Regions from separate parts of the Weizmannia sp. CD-2023 genome, predicted to be linked through region 2. Evidence: riboswitches for the same ligand, from Rfam matches in the RefSeq annotation. Region 2 holds a riboswitch; the other holds the start of a gene.
What was found. Region 2 has a riboswitch for lysine ahead of P9687_RS13570 (amino acid permease). Riboswitches for the same ligand answer to the same signal wherever they lie in the genome.

Region 1: it holds a riboswitch for lysine, as region 2 does, so the genes downstream of both, P9687_RS12170 (aspartate kinase) here and P9687_RS13570 (amino acid permease) in region 2, are expected to answer to the same signal.

What each region holds. Positions count from the first base shown of each region.
Region 1 covers NZ_JARTJQ010000082.1:11,093-18,424, reverse strand. Annotated here, with positions in the region: gene sdhA (succinate dehydrogenase flavoprotein subunit) at 1-998, opposite strand, end outside; gene P9687_RS12180 (succinate dehydrogenase cytochrome b558 subunit) at 1,070-1,678, opposite strand; gene P9687_RS12175 (YslB family protein) at 2,107-2,571, shown strand; gene P9687_RS12170 (aspartate kinase) at 2,604-3,833, opposite strand; lysine riboswitch at 3,970-4,147, opposite strand; gene uvrC (excinuclease ABC subunit UvrC) at 4,250-6,022, opposite strand; gene trxA (thioredoxin) at 6,128-6,442, opposite strand; gene P9687_RS12155 (electron transfer flavoprotein subunit alpha/FixB family protein) at 6,629-7,332, opposite strand, start outside.
Region 2 covers NZ_JARTJQ010000087.1:54,135-61,466, forward strand. Annotated here, with positions in the region: gene P9687_RS13550 (ABC transporter permease) at 1-71, opposite strand, end outside; gene P9687_RS13555 (ABC transporter permease) at 75-866, opposite strand; gene P9687_RS13560 (ABC transporter ATP-binding protein) at 863-1,963, opposite strand; gene P9687_RS13565 (helix-turn-helix domain-containing protein) at 1,990-2,532, opposite strand; lysine riboswitch at 2,990-3,183, shown strand; gene P9687_RS13570 (amino acid permease) at 3,283-4,773, shown strand; gene P9687_RS13575 (peptide MFS transporter) at 5,122-6,615, shown strand; gene P9687_RS13580 (hypothetical protein) at 6,704-7,072, opposite strand.

The sequences.
Region 1 (7,332 bases), on a different contig from region 2:
TCATAGATTTCAATAATCCCGCCCAGTTTTACGTCCAGTTCATGCGGGTCTTTGTGCGACAAATCGAGATAAACCATGTTCTCGCCGTTAATGCCGAGTTTCAAGTCCACGCAGACATGGAAAATTTCACGGGTTGCAATGTCGCGCGGCACGAGGTTCCCGTATGCCGGATATTTTTCTTCCAGGAAATACCACGGTTTGCCGTCTTTGTACGTCCAGATGCGCCCGCCTTCCCCACGTGCGGATTCACTCATCAGCCGCAGTTTGTCATCGCCCGGGATGGCAGTCGGGTGAATTTGGATAAATTCGCCGTTCGCATACGTTGCGCCTTGCTGGTATACAATGGAAGCCGCCGAGCCGGTATTGATCATCGAGTTGGTTGATTTCCCGAAAATAATGCCAAGGCCGCCCGATGCCATAATGACGGCATCCGCAGGAAAAGCTTTGATTTCCATTGTTGTCAGGTTTTGCGAAACGATGCCGCGGCAAATGCCTTCATCGTCTTTGATAATGCCAAGAAATTCCCAGCCTTCGTATTTCGTGACAAGCCCGTTCACTTCATGGCGCCTTACCTGTTCATCCAATGCGTATAAAAGCTGCTGACCGGTTGTTGCGCCTGCAAATGCTGTCCGGTGGTGCTGGGTGCCGCCGAAACGCCTGAAGTCCAAAAGCCCTTCCGGCGTGCGGTTGAACATGACGCCCATCCGGTCAAACAGGTGGATAATCCCCGGCGCCGCTTCGCACATCGCTTTTACCGGCGGCTGGTTGGCAAGGAAGTCGCCCCCGTATACCGTATCGTCAAAGTGGATCCATGGCGAATCCCCTTCCCCTTTTGTATTGACAGCGCCGTTAATGCCGCCCTGTGCGCAAACAGAGTGCGACCTTTTTACCGGCACTAGCGAAAACAGATCAACCTGCCGGCCTGCTTCTGCAATTTTTACAGTCGCCATCAAACCGGCAAGCCCTCCGCCGACAACAATGATTTTGCCATTAGCCAACTTGATTCACTCCCTCTTCATACTTGATGCCTCTTACAAACCAGTAAACTGCTATTTTTCGAATCTTTTCATTATGCAAATGCTAATAAAGCCCTGACGCCGACAACAGAAAGCAGCACAAAGACCACAACCATCACATATGTGGAAATTTGCTGTGACCGGCGTGACTGTGTAATGCCCCAGCTGACCAGGAACGACCAGAGACCGTTGGCAAAGTGGAAAACGGCAGCCACTGTCCCAATTATGTACCAGGCGAGCATCCAACGATTTGCTAATAGATTTGCCATCAGATCAAAGTTCAATTCCTTGCCAAACGCCATTTGAATGCGTGTTTCATAGATGTGAAATACGAGAAAGATCAGGACCAACACACCGCTGATTCTTTGCAAAAGGTACATCCAGTTCCGGAAGTAGCCCATCGTGCCGACATTGCTCGATGCCGTAAACGAAATATATAAGCCGTAAATTGCATGGAACAAAAGCGGCAAATAAATGAACACTACTTCCACAAAAAGCAGAAACGGCAGGTTTTCCATAAAACCGGCTGCTTTATTGAAGGCAGCAGCACCGTTTACCGCATAGTGGTTCACGGTCAAGTGGATGACTAAAAATAAGCCGATGGGTATAACACCCAGCAAAGAATGCAGTTTGCGGTTATAAAACTCTCGATTTCCAGCCACATTGTATCCCCCTTTGTAGTGTGAATTTATGCAAAGAAGACAAATTTTGCATTGCTTCCTCCCGCATAAATATTTTATAACAATTATGTGACAGTTTTATTGTACTCCCGACAAATGGGCGCGTCAAGGAAACGCATTCACGAATTTGCGCTGAAAATACCGTTTATTTGTCATATTTGTCAGTCTTTCTCCCATTTTTTAAAATTTTTTCAGTATAGCTCTTTTGCCATATGCTTTTGCATAAAAAAGGAATTTTTATCCAAGGCTTGTCTTTTTTCATCGGATTTTACCGCAACCGGCATAATTTCCCCATGTGACGCGGAAGCCGGCGAAAAAAAGTTCCCATTATTTTTGTGTACACTCAAAAAATGCTTTTAAGTCCGGTTTTATTTTGTATATAATATAGCATATAGAAAGAGGGGAATTGCGTGAAATCTTCTGGCGGAAATGAACAAACCGTTGCGGAACAGCTAATGGTGCCCGCATTCGGATATGAGCTGTTGCGTAATATATTAATTCCGGATATACTCGGCAAGGAAACACCGGATATTCTATACTGGGCCGGAAAACATTTGGCAAGAAAATTCCAGCTGCTTACCTATGAAGAAATGGTTTCTTTTTTCAAAGAAGCCGGCTGGGGAACGTTATCGATCAAAAAAGAAGAGAAATATCATATCGAATTTGAGTTATCCGGGCCGATGATTGAACGGCAGCTGGATATGGGCGCAGGTCAAGAGCCGACATTCAAGCTTGAAGCCGGTTTTTTAGCCGAGCAGTACCAGATGCAGAAAAAACTGATCACGGAAGCTGTTGAGGAAGTTGCAAAAAAAGCAAAAAAAGTCCGGATCACCGTGCAGTGGGATGCGAAAGACCCGGCCGGGGAATCAATATGAAAAAGCAGGGGCTCCCCTGCTTTTTCATATTTTCATATATTTTGCTCCACTGCATCCAGTTCAAATGCTTCGTGCAGGCACCGGGCGGCCCGGACCATTTCTTTTGCATCGACAACGGTGGACACTTTGATTTCGGACGTGCTGATCATTTTAATGGCAATGCCGTGGTCTGCCAGCACCTGGAACATTTTTGCCGCAACGCCCGGGTTGGAAACCATGCCCGAACCGATGATGGACACTTTTGCGAGGCCGGTTTCCGTTTCAAAATGGTCAATGCTGAGGGCTTCTTTCCCGGCTTCCAAAAGATCGGCCGTTTCTTTCAGATCTTTATCTTTTATCGAAAAAGATAAATACGTTTTATGGTCCGCTGTCTGGTTCTGGATAATGATATCGACATCAATATGGTGTTCCGCCAGTGTCGTAAAAATATCCGGCAAATTGCGGAAGCCGTTTTCCAGTCCGAAAATGGTCACCCTTGTAATGCCATCTTCAAATGCAACGCCGCGGACAATTAAGTTTTTTTCCACCGAAACTTCCTCCTCTATTAACGTGCCTTCCTCCCTTTCAAGGCTCGAACAAACGATCAGCGGCACAGCCGCATTTTTGGCAAACTCCACTGCCCTTGCATGCAAAACGCCCGCCCCGAGACTCGCCAGTTCAAGCATCTCATCATAGGATACAGCCTTAAGCTTCCGGGCATTCGGAATATAGCGCGGGTCGGACGTAAACACGCCGGTTACATCCGTGTAGATCAGGCAGCGGTCCGCATGAAGCGCTGCTGCAAGCGCCACTGCCGTTGTATCTGAGCCGCCCCTACCGAGTGTCGCAATTTCGCCTTCTGGGGTGATGCCCTGAAACCCGGCGACGATTACAATTTGCCCGGCTGCCAGACGGGATTTGATTTTTTCAGTCCGGATTTCCGTGATCCGGGCGTTTCCGTGCACGGGTTCCGTTATAATGCCGGCCTGCCATCCGGTATAAGAAACGGCATCGTAGCCTTGATCGATCAGTGCCATGGCGACAAGCGAAATCGTCACCTGTTCGCCGGTTGAAAGCAGCATATCCATTTCGCGTTTTGCAGGATACGCAGAAAGTTCATTTGCAAGCCCGACAAGCTGGTCCGTTGTTTTGCCCATCGCGGAAACAACGACGACAACATCATGGCCCTTTTCCTTTTCTTCAATAATCCGGTTGACCGTATTCCGGATCCTTTCCACATTTCCAACCGAAGTTCCCCCGAATTTCTGAACAATGATTCCCAATAACTCCGCCACCTTCTGCAGTTTATAAGTAAAATGAGGCTGTCAGAGTGAAAGCAAAGCAACTTGGCGCCCATTTAAAAAAAGCAATGAGAACGGATATCTCATCGCTTTTGCATACGCGGGTACGCAGTCATTCCTGTGAGATAGCGCTCCAAGACATTTCATCCTGACAGTTCCGGACTTTTTCAGTACAGAACCAGCAAAAACGGCATTGAGACCATTTTCACTTCGGCAAAACTTCCTTTCAGAAACGATCCCGGAAGCCCAATCTTCTCCCGTTCCTTACTCTTAAGTTTTGCGCCTCTATCATGTAACGGCTTTGCCGGACGCCGGGATGACCGCTCCCGAAAGTCTGAAACAAAGCTTGCCATATGAAATTATCATGATTATACCATATACAGAAAAACCCTGCCAGGTTATTCTTGTAATTTTTTGATTAATGCTTCGGATACGGGACGCGGGATGCCCGCTTCCACAAATTCTTCCAGCTTTGCTTGTTTCATTTTCTTCAAGGAGCCAAAGTGGCGAAGCAGTTGTTTTTTCCGTTTCGGCCCGATGCCCGGAATATCGTCAAGCGCCGATTGAAAAGCGGATTTTCCGCGCAATTCCCTGTGGAAGGTAATCGCAAACCGGTGCACTTCATCTTGGATGCGCTGAAGCAGGTAAAATTCCTGGCTGTTCCGCCCGAGCGGCACAACTTCCAGCGGGTTGCCGAACAAAAGCTGCGATGTATTGTGCTTCTCATCCTTTGCCAGGCCGCCGATCGGGATCTCAAGCCCGAGCTCATTTTCAAGCACATCCCTTGCCGCGTCAATTTGCCCTTTTCCGCCGTCAATAATGATGAGATCCGGAAGCGGCAAGTTTTCCCTTAGGGCACGGATGTAACGGCGGCGGATCACTTCGCGCATCGATTCATAATCATCCGGTCCTTCCACTGTTTTGATTTTATATTTGCGGTATTCTTTTTTTGCCGGCTTACCGTCCACAAACACGACCATCGCCGAAACCGGGTTTGTCCCCTGGATATTCGAATTATCGAACGCTTCAATCCGGTGCGGCGTGTAGATGCCGAGCTTTTCGCCAAGATTTTCAACGGCTTTGATCGTTCGTTCCTCGTCCCGTTCAATCAACGCGAATTTTTCCTTCAATGCAATCTTTGCGTTCTTCTCGGCCATTAACACGAGTTCCCGTTTCTGGCCTTTTTTCGGCTGGAGCACTTTGATTTCGAGCAGTTGTTCCGCCAGTTCCCGGTCTGCTTTTTCCGTAATCAGCACTTCTTTCGGCTTAATATGTTCCGGTTTGGCGTAAAACTGCCCCAAATAGCTCAAAAATTCCTCCTCCGGCTCATCGTAAGACGGAAATAGCGAGACATCCCGTTCGATCAGCTTTCCTTGGCGCATGAAAAAGACCTGGACGCACATCCAGCCTTTATCCACTGCGTAGCCGAAAATGTCGCGGTCCGTAAAATCCGTCATTGTAATTTTCTGTTTTTCCATCGTCATTTCAATATTGGCGATCTGGTCACGGTATTCTTTTGCCCGCTCAAATTCAAGCTTTTCTGCAGCCTCATGCATTTTTTCTTCCAGTTCTTTTTTGATTTCCGTGTAACCCCCGTTCAAAAAGCGGGTAATTTGATCGGTGATCTCTTTGTATGTTTCTTCTTTCACCTCATTGACGCACGGCGCAAGACACTGGCCCAAATGGTAATAAAGGCAGACGCGGTCCGGCATATTGGTGCATTTCCGCAAAGGATACAACCGGTCCAGCAGCTTTTTTGTTTCATTGGCCGCCTGCACGTTTGGATACGGGCCGAAATATTTGCCTTTATCTTTTTTCACTTTCCGGGTGGTGATCAGACGCGGGTGGCGTTCATGGGTCAGCTTAATATACGGGTATGTTTTATCATCTTTCAGCATGATGTTGTATTTCGGGTCATGCTTTTTGATTAAATTAATTTCAAGAATAAGGGCTTCAATATTGGAAGAAGTGACAATATACTCAAAGTCTTCGATCTCGCTGACAAGCCGCTGCGTTTTTGCGTCATGCGAACCGGAAAAGTAAGAGCGGACACGGTTTTTTAAAATTTTGGCCTTCCCGACATAAATGATGGTCCCCTGTCTGTCTTTCATTAAATAGCAGCCGGGTTGGGCGGGCAGGAGGGCAAGTTTATTGCGGATCGTCTCGTTCAATTTCTCTTCACCTCAAAATCCTGCGTTCTGTAAAAAACCCGGACCACAGCCGGCCCGGATTTTAAAATGCATTTGCGCACGGCTTGAAGCCGCGCATTTATTGTATTATAAATGTTTGTTCACTAATTCTTGCAAAGCTTCTTTCGGCTGGTAACCGATCACTTTGTCGACCGGTTTGCCATCTTTCATGAGAACAAGGGTCGGAATGCTCATGACGCCGAATTTGCTGGTCGTTTCCTGATTCTCATCCACGTCTACTTTGACGATTTTCACCTTGTCGCCCATTTCAGCATCAATTTCTTCAAGTACCGGTGCAATCATTTTGCACGGACCACACCATGTTGCCCAAAAATCCGTTAATACCAAACCTTGGCTGACTTCCTGCTCGAAAGTCGCGTCGGTAGCATGTGTAATTGCCATATTGAAAGAACCCTCCTAAATCAAACTATTACTGCTTGGGATAAGTATATCATCCTTTATCATATGTTGCGAACAATTTGTCCGGTCCGGAAAAAGCAGTAATGATTTTATTATTTTATACCCTTTTTTCACGAATATCCAACAGAAAACAGGCCCGGAACGAATTTTTTTCGTCCGGGCCCGGGATTACGCCGATGTGACTTTTAGTTTTTTGATTTCCTCTGTGAGAAGCGGGACCACTTCGAACAGGTCGCCGACGATGCCGTAATCCGCCACGTTGAAGATGTTCGCTTCCGGGTCTTTGTTAATGGCCACAATCACTTTTGAGTTGGACATGCCGGCCAAATGCTGGATGGCGCCGGAAATACCGCATGCGATATACAAATCCGGTGTAACCACTTTGCCCGTCTGCCCGATTTGCAGGGAATAATCGCAGTAGCCGGCGTCACATGCGCCGCGCGAAGCCCCAACCGCGCCGCCGAGCACATCGGCAAGCTCTTTCAGCGGTTTGAAGCCGTCCGCGCTTTTCACGCCGCGGCCGCCTGAAACGATGACTTTCGCTTCCGAAAGGTCAACCCCTTCACTTACTTTCCGGACCACTTCTTTGATGATCGTGCGTAAATCTTTAATTTCCGCTTCGACGGTTTCAATGTCCCCTGTCCGCGATTCGTCTTTTTCAAGCGGGCTGATGTTGTTCGGCCGAATGGTCGCAAAGATGACCCCGTCTGTTACGATCTTTTTCTCAAACGCCTTGCCGGAGTAAATCGGGCGGGTAAAGACGACATGTTCCCCGGCTGATTCCACTGCGGTTGCGTCCGAAATCAGGCCGGCATCCAATTTAGCCGCTACTTTCGGGGCCAGGTCTTTGCCAAGCGCCGTATGGCCGATTA
Region 2 (7,332 bases):
GGTGCGTAAAGGACGATAAACACAAATATCAGATATAAGTTTGACCATTTCCATCTTTTTTTCAACTTCATCCCTCACTTCCGGTTGCCAGTCACAATCATAATGACGACCATGGCAATGATCAAAAAGACGGCGATCGTAGACCCCATGCCCCAATCCTGTGTGACAAGGAAATGCTCCTCAATTGCCGTACCGAGCGTAATGACGCGGTTTCCCGCAATCAGGCGCGTAATCATAAAGAGTGACAGAGACGGAATAAAGACAGCCTGGCACCCTGATTTGACACCGTCCAGCGTGAGCGGAAACACAACGCGGCGGAACGTGGTCCATTTCGAGGCGCCAAGATCGCGCGCCGCATCCATAAAGACCGGGTTCAGTTCTTCAAGCGCGTTATAAATCGGCAAAATCATAAACGGGATAAAAATATAAGTAGACACAAACAAAAAGCTGAAGTCTGTAAATAAAATCTGCTTTTGCCCAATGCCCATCCATTCAAGAAACGAGTTGGCCGGGCCGAATGTGCCGAAAATCCCAAGAAACGCATACGCTTTTAACAACAAATTGATCCATGTCGGCAAAATGATTAATAAGAGCCAGAGCTGCTTATGCCGCGATCTTGTCAAAAGATAGGCCGTCGGATACGAAATCAAAAGCGTAAACGCCGTAATCAAAAACGCATACCAAAAAGAGCTCAGCGCCATTTTCAAATAAACAGGCGTAAAAAATTTTTCATAGTTGACAAGCGACAAATGCCCTTCAATATCAAAAAAAGAATAATAGAGAATGAGCAAAATCGGCGCGATTACAAAAAGAAGGATCCACAGCAAATACGGAACGAGATAAAAAGTGCGTGCATTTACTTTCATGGCCGGACCTCATCGTACGCTTCCAGGCGCCGGTCGAATTCCTCTTCTGTTTCGCCGAATCTCATCACGTGGATCGCTTCCGGTTCAAAATAAAGGCCGATCGTATCCCCGACTTTTGCTTTTTTTGTCGAGTGGACAAGCCATTCATTTCCCTCTTCATCGTAGCAACAAATTTCATAATGGACGCCGCGGAACAGCTGCGTATCCACCCGCACTTTCAAGTTCCCTTTTTCCGGTGTCGTGATTTCTAAATCTTCCGGGCGGATGACAATTTCAACCGGCTCGTTCGGATGAAAGCCGCGGTCAACGCATTCGAACGCACGGCCGTTAAATTCCACAACAAAATCCTTGATCATTTTTCCCGGAAGGATATTGGACTCGCCGATAAAGTCCGCGACAAAGCGGTTGATCGGTTCATCGTAAATATCGGTCGGCGTACCGCTCTGCTGGATTTTCCCGTTATTGATGACAAAAATTTCATCGCTCATCGCAAGCGCTTCTTCCTGGTCGTGCGTGACAAAAATAAACGTAATGCCAAGGCGGCGCTGCAGTTCACGCAGTTCATACTGCATCTCTGTCCTTAGCTTCAAATCAAGCGCGGAAAGCGGTTCGTCCAGCAAAATCACTTCCGGTTCATTGACAATCGCGCGCGCAATCGCAACACGCTGCCGCTGCCCGCCTGACATTTCGCTGATTTCCCGGTTTTCATAGCCTTCCAGATTCACAAACTTCAAGGCTTCTTTTACTTTTTGTTCAATCACAGCTGCCTTCATTTTTTTAATGCGCAGCCCAAATGCGACGTTTTCATACACATTTAAATGAGGAAATAGCGCATAATCCTGGAAAACGGTATTGACCTGGCGCCGGTTGGCTGGCACGTCATTCACGATTTTTCCATTGATGTAAATATTTCCTTTTGTCGGCGCAATAAATCCCGCAATCAGGCGCAAAATCGTTGTTTTTCCGCAACCCGACGGTCCGAGCAGAGTGTAAAATTTTCCGCGTTCTATTTCAAAACTGACGTCATCCAAAATAGCAGGGTCATCGTCGTATTGTTTTGTGACATGTTCAAAACGAATGATGATATCGCTGTTCATTGCTGTCCTCCTCTTCTATGTTCAGCTTACAGATACGATTCCGTGGCAACCAGTACAAGCCTGGACCGGCCTTCCGCGTCATTCAGGATCTGATGCTCATCGGATGCATGATAATAAATGGCTTCTCCGGCTTTCGCACGGTACAGGCGTTTGCCAAGCCGCACCGCAATCCGGCCTTCCAGTACATAGGCAAAGGTTTCCGATAAAGAAGGTTCAAACGTTTTAAACTCCCCTTTTTCCTCAAGCGTAAGCAGGATCGGTTCCATTTCCTTTTCATTCGATTCCGGGACGAGCCACTGGATTTTATAACCGCGCTCTTCATCGAGATAATCGGTCTGGTCTTCTTCCCCGTATACGACCTTTTGTTCACGCTCTTCTTCATCAAAAAATTCTTTCGGCGTGCAGCCGAGTACTTCCAATATATTAAAAAACGTGTCAATCGAAGGGGAGCTTAAATCCCGCTCAAGCTGGGAAATATAGCCTTTGCTTAAATCCGTACGCTCTCCAAGTTCCTCCTGGGTGAGTCCTTTTTTTAACCTTAAGTTTTTAATTTTTTTCCCGATCTCCATCATAAAACCTTCCATTTTGTTTAGCATTTGTAAACTCAAAGGCAAGGAAGTTTTGTTTTGTTAAACTTTAAGTTTACTTTCATATGTATTATACAAAAAAGCAGGCAGATGTAAAGGTTTTTTTGAAAAAAACACAAATCATGGCTGTCCCCCTGCTGTCTCGGCTCCCCTCCTTTCCAGCCGGTTTATGAAAACGAACAATCCCACTCGGGCGTTTTCTTACAGAGAGGCAGATGTTTGTAAAAATAAGCCCGCATATAAAATATGGCCGCGCTGTTGCCTGCTGCAAAAAGTCAATCATGCAAACTGGCGCCGGGCTTGACGTAAAAACTGAAATCCATTTTATATAACACCTATTTTTGCCACCCCGTTCTGCTGCCTTTTCTATTGATTTTCCCTAAAAACATAACTATAATAATATGTAAATCAAATTGAATAAAAAAATCCTCATCAAATCCGGTGAGGTAGAGGTCGCAGCTTTTATGAGTAAATCGGACGAGACACGGGTAAAGTTTAAGACTCCGGTTGAAAGGAAAAGCTGCCGAAATGTGGTGCCGGATCCCGCGGTGCCATGTTGGGGCTGTTTCCGAACAGGAACAGAACTGTCACATATGCGATTCCCCCTCGCATATGTGTTGAGCTATCTTCGGAAGGTTGATGGAGGGTATACGCTTTGATGCCGCGTCTCCACGACTGCGGCATTTTTGTTTATTCCCTGCTCCTTCCTATATAAAAAGGAGTGTATCAAGGATGGATGACTTCTATCATGGGCAAAGCACTACAGCTGGAGCGGTTCCCGTTACGAAAAAGGGTGAAGTGACAAAACTAAAGCGAAAATTAAAATCCCGCCACCTGACCATGATTTCCCTCGGCGGATCAATCGGAACCGGGCTTTTTCTGGCAAGCGGCGGGGCAATCCACAGCGCGGGGCCGGGCGGGGCGCTTCTCGCTTATGCCTTAATAGGCGTCATGGTGTACTTTTTAATGACAAGTCTTGCGGAAATGGCCGCCTACATGCCGGTTGCAGGCACCTTCAGCACGTACGCGACGAAATTTGTTGACCCGGCACTTGGATTTGCGCTTGGCTGGAACTATTGGTATAACTGGGCGATCACGATTGCGGCCGAATTATCGGCAGCAACCATTATCATGAAATTCTGGTTCCCGCATACGCCTTCGATCGTGTGGAGTGCGGCCTGCCTTCTCATCATGTTCTTATTAAATTATTTATCTGTAAAAGGGTTCGGGGAAGCAGAATACTGGTTTGCAATCATAAAAGTCGTGACCGTCATTGCCTTTATCATTGTCGGCGCACTGATGATTTTCGGGATTATGGGTGGAAAAGCAATCGGCTTCCATAACCTTACGATTGCAGACGGCCCGGTCCACGGCGGATTCCTGGCCGTACTCGGGATTTTTATGGCAGCCGGGTTTTCGTTCCAGGGAACAGAACTGCTCGGGGTTGCGGCCGGTGAAAGTGAAGATCCGGAAAAAACCATTCCGCATGCTGTGAAATCTGTTTTTTGGAGAATTTTGCTTTTCTATATTCTGGCGATTTTTGTCATCGGCCTGCTGATTCCGTTCACGGATTCGAGACTAACCGCCGACGACATTACGATGAGCCCGTTCACAATTGTATTTCAGCGTGCCGGCATTGCCTTTGCTGCTTCTGTCATGAATGCGATTATTTTAACGGCTGTTCTTTCTGCCGGCAACTCGGGTATGTACGCGTCAACGCGAATGCTCTGGGAACTGGCGCGTGACGGCAAAGCGCCGAAATTCCTCGGAAAACTGAATAAACGCGGGGTACCGGTGAATGCACTGATTGTCACTGCGCTTGTCGGAACGGTGGCTTTCCTTGCATCTTTCTTCGGTGACGGGGCAGTGTACAACTGGCTCCTGAACGCATCCGGCTTATCCGGCTTTATCGCCTGGCTCGGGATTGCCATCAGCCATTACCGGTTCCGCCGTGCATATGTGGCGCAAGGCAAAGCGTTGAGCGACCTGCCTTACCGTTCGAGATGGTTCCCATTCGGACCGCTATTTGCGTTTGCCGTTTGTACGGTCGTCATTCTCGGGCAAAACTACCAGGCATTTCTGGGAGACCATATTAAGTGGGAAAGCGTGTTTGTCTCGTATATCGGCCTGCCCATCTTTATTGCCGTATGGCTCATTTATAAATTTGTGAAAAAGACAAAAGTCGTTTCTTTACAGGAATGCGATTTTAACCGGGAATCCTAACGGAAAAACCTGCGGTGGCTGCCGCAGGTTTTTACTTTCATCAGAAACTTACTTTTAACATAAATTATATGAAATTTACCTTTATTTTAATTTATGAAAACGTTTCCTTTATCTAGGAAAAAAATTCATTTTAAATATTTTCCTAGCTCAGAATCCTTTATTTCATGCGGATTCCAGCCTTTTTTAACAATGACGCACACAAATTTGCCAAAAAATTAATCTTTATTTTTTTCTCATTTTACGTTAATATTTTATCTATCGCATTCATTCCCCGAAAAAACCAGCACTTATTTTTCAGTTAATTTCACAAATTATGCCAATATGTGATTTTTACAAGGAGGCAATGGCATGTCAACAATCGACAAGAAAAAAGTTCTGGAAACTGTTCCACAGACCGGATTTTTTGGTCATCCAAAAGGGTTGTCGACTTTATTTTTCCTAGAGTTTTGGGAGAGATTCTCTTACTACGGGATGAAAGGGATTCTGATTTACTACATGTATGACCGCCTGTCAAACGGCGGGTTGGGATTGGACCCGACAACAGCCGCATCGATTGCTTCGATTTACGGCGCGCTTGTTTATATGTCGGGGATTATCGGCGGCTGGATTTCAGACCGTCTGCTCGGTTCCGCCAAAACCGTTTTTTACGGCGGAGTGCTGATTATGCTCGGGCATATTGCGTTGTCCTTTCCGGGAGGGTTCCCGGCGCTGATCGTTTCCATGGTGCTGATTGTGCTTGGGACAGGCTTGTTAAAACCAAATGCCGCTTCAACCGTCGGGGAATTGTATGATGAAAAAGACTTGCGGCGCGATTCCGGTTTCAGCATTTACTACATGGCGGTTAACCTCGGGGCCTTCATTGCGCCGCTCATTGTCGGAACAATCGGTCAGGGGTACAATTACCATCTCGGCTTCAGTATTGCAGCGATCGGAATGTTTTTCGGTTTGATCGCATTCACCATGTCCAGGAAGAAAAATCTTGGGCTTGCCGGCTCTGTTGTGCACAACCCGTTGAAGCCGGAAGAAAGAAGATCGACTTTCACCAAAATCGGCGTAGGAGCTGTCGTCCTGATTATTTTGCTGGCGATTACCATTCCGACACGGATTTTAAATCTGAACAGCTTTATTACCATCGTCAGCATTTTAGGATTTTTGATTCCTGCCTGGTACTTCTTTATGATGTACTTTAGCAAAAAAACATCGAAAGACGAACGCTCACGCATTTTGGCTTATATTCCTTTATTTATTGCTTCCATCGTCTTCTGGGCGATTGAAGAACAAGGCGCGAGTTTGCTCGCCGTCTATGCGGACAAGCGGACACAGCTGAATTTTGCCGGCATTCATATTTTACCGTCCTGGTTTCAGACATTGAATCCGCTGTTTATCGTCGTCTTTGCGCCGGTTTTGGCTTCGCTTTGGGTGAAGCTGGGAGACAGGCAGCCGTCTACACCGGTTAAATTTTCGTTTGGGCTTATCCTTGCTGGTTTGTCCTATATGGTCATGATGGCCCCGGCTTACTTTAACGGCTCTTCGTCGCTCGTGAGCCCGCTCTGGCTTGTATTGAGCTACTTCCTTGTCGTGATCGGGGAACTTTGCTTGTCACCGGTTGGTTTGAGTGTATCGACAAAGCTGGCGCCAGCCGCATTCTCGGCGCAAATGCTCAGCCTCTGGAACTTGTCTGATGCTGCGGCCCAAACGTTGAACGCCCAGCTTGTCAAACTGTACAGCGCCAACCATGAAGTGATCTACTTCGGCGGCGTCGGCCTTGTTTCGGTCATTTTGGGCATATTCCTGCTCCTCTACGCACCGGTTATCAAACGGCTGATGAGAGGGATAAAATAATAGATGAAGTGATGAAAAACCGGGGCATTGATCCCCGGTTTTTTTAATGGATTTGCTGGTATGTGCCGTGTAACAATTGGAGTGGATACTAATCGATTGGGGTAAGCTTAACCGTTGCTTCTGTCTGGACGGTGTAGCCGTCATACACCATAAACGTATAGGAAGCTTCGCCATTTACGCCAAGAATCGTATTCACATCTGGTACACCTTCTCCGTCAAAAGTGACGAAGTTCGATCCTTCACCAACCGGCGTGGCTTTATACCTTCCTTCCGGGATGTCTTTGCCAACTTCATATCTGCCGGCTGCCAGCGTCTTTGGTGCACTTTTCGCTTTCTGCACCTGTCCTGTCAATGAAGCAAGGTCCTTTTTCTTGGCATCCACTTTGCTTTGAGTGGATTTTAATTCTGATTTTGCATTTTTCAAGTCAGCTTGTGCAACATCGACCTGTTTGTTCAAAGTATCGAGTTGCGTTTTAAGATCATCTTGCTGGGATACAAGTTCCTCGGCTGCATCATAGTCATCTTCCCTTAACGTAGACGGGCCCTATGTAAAGAAAAGACTTCATTTTTGCACGCTTTCTTAACATAAACGCCCTCTAGGTTAAGGAAGAGCCTCTTTTTTTCACGCTTCCTTAACATAGGCGCGCTCTAGGTTAAGGAAGGCCTTCGTTTTTCCGCGCTTCCTTAACGTAGACGCCCTCTAGGTGAAGAAAGGCC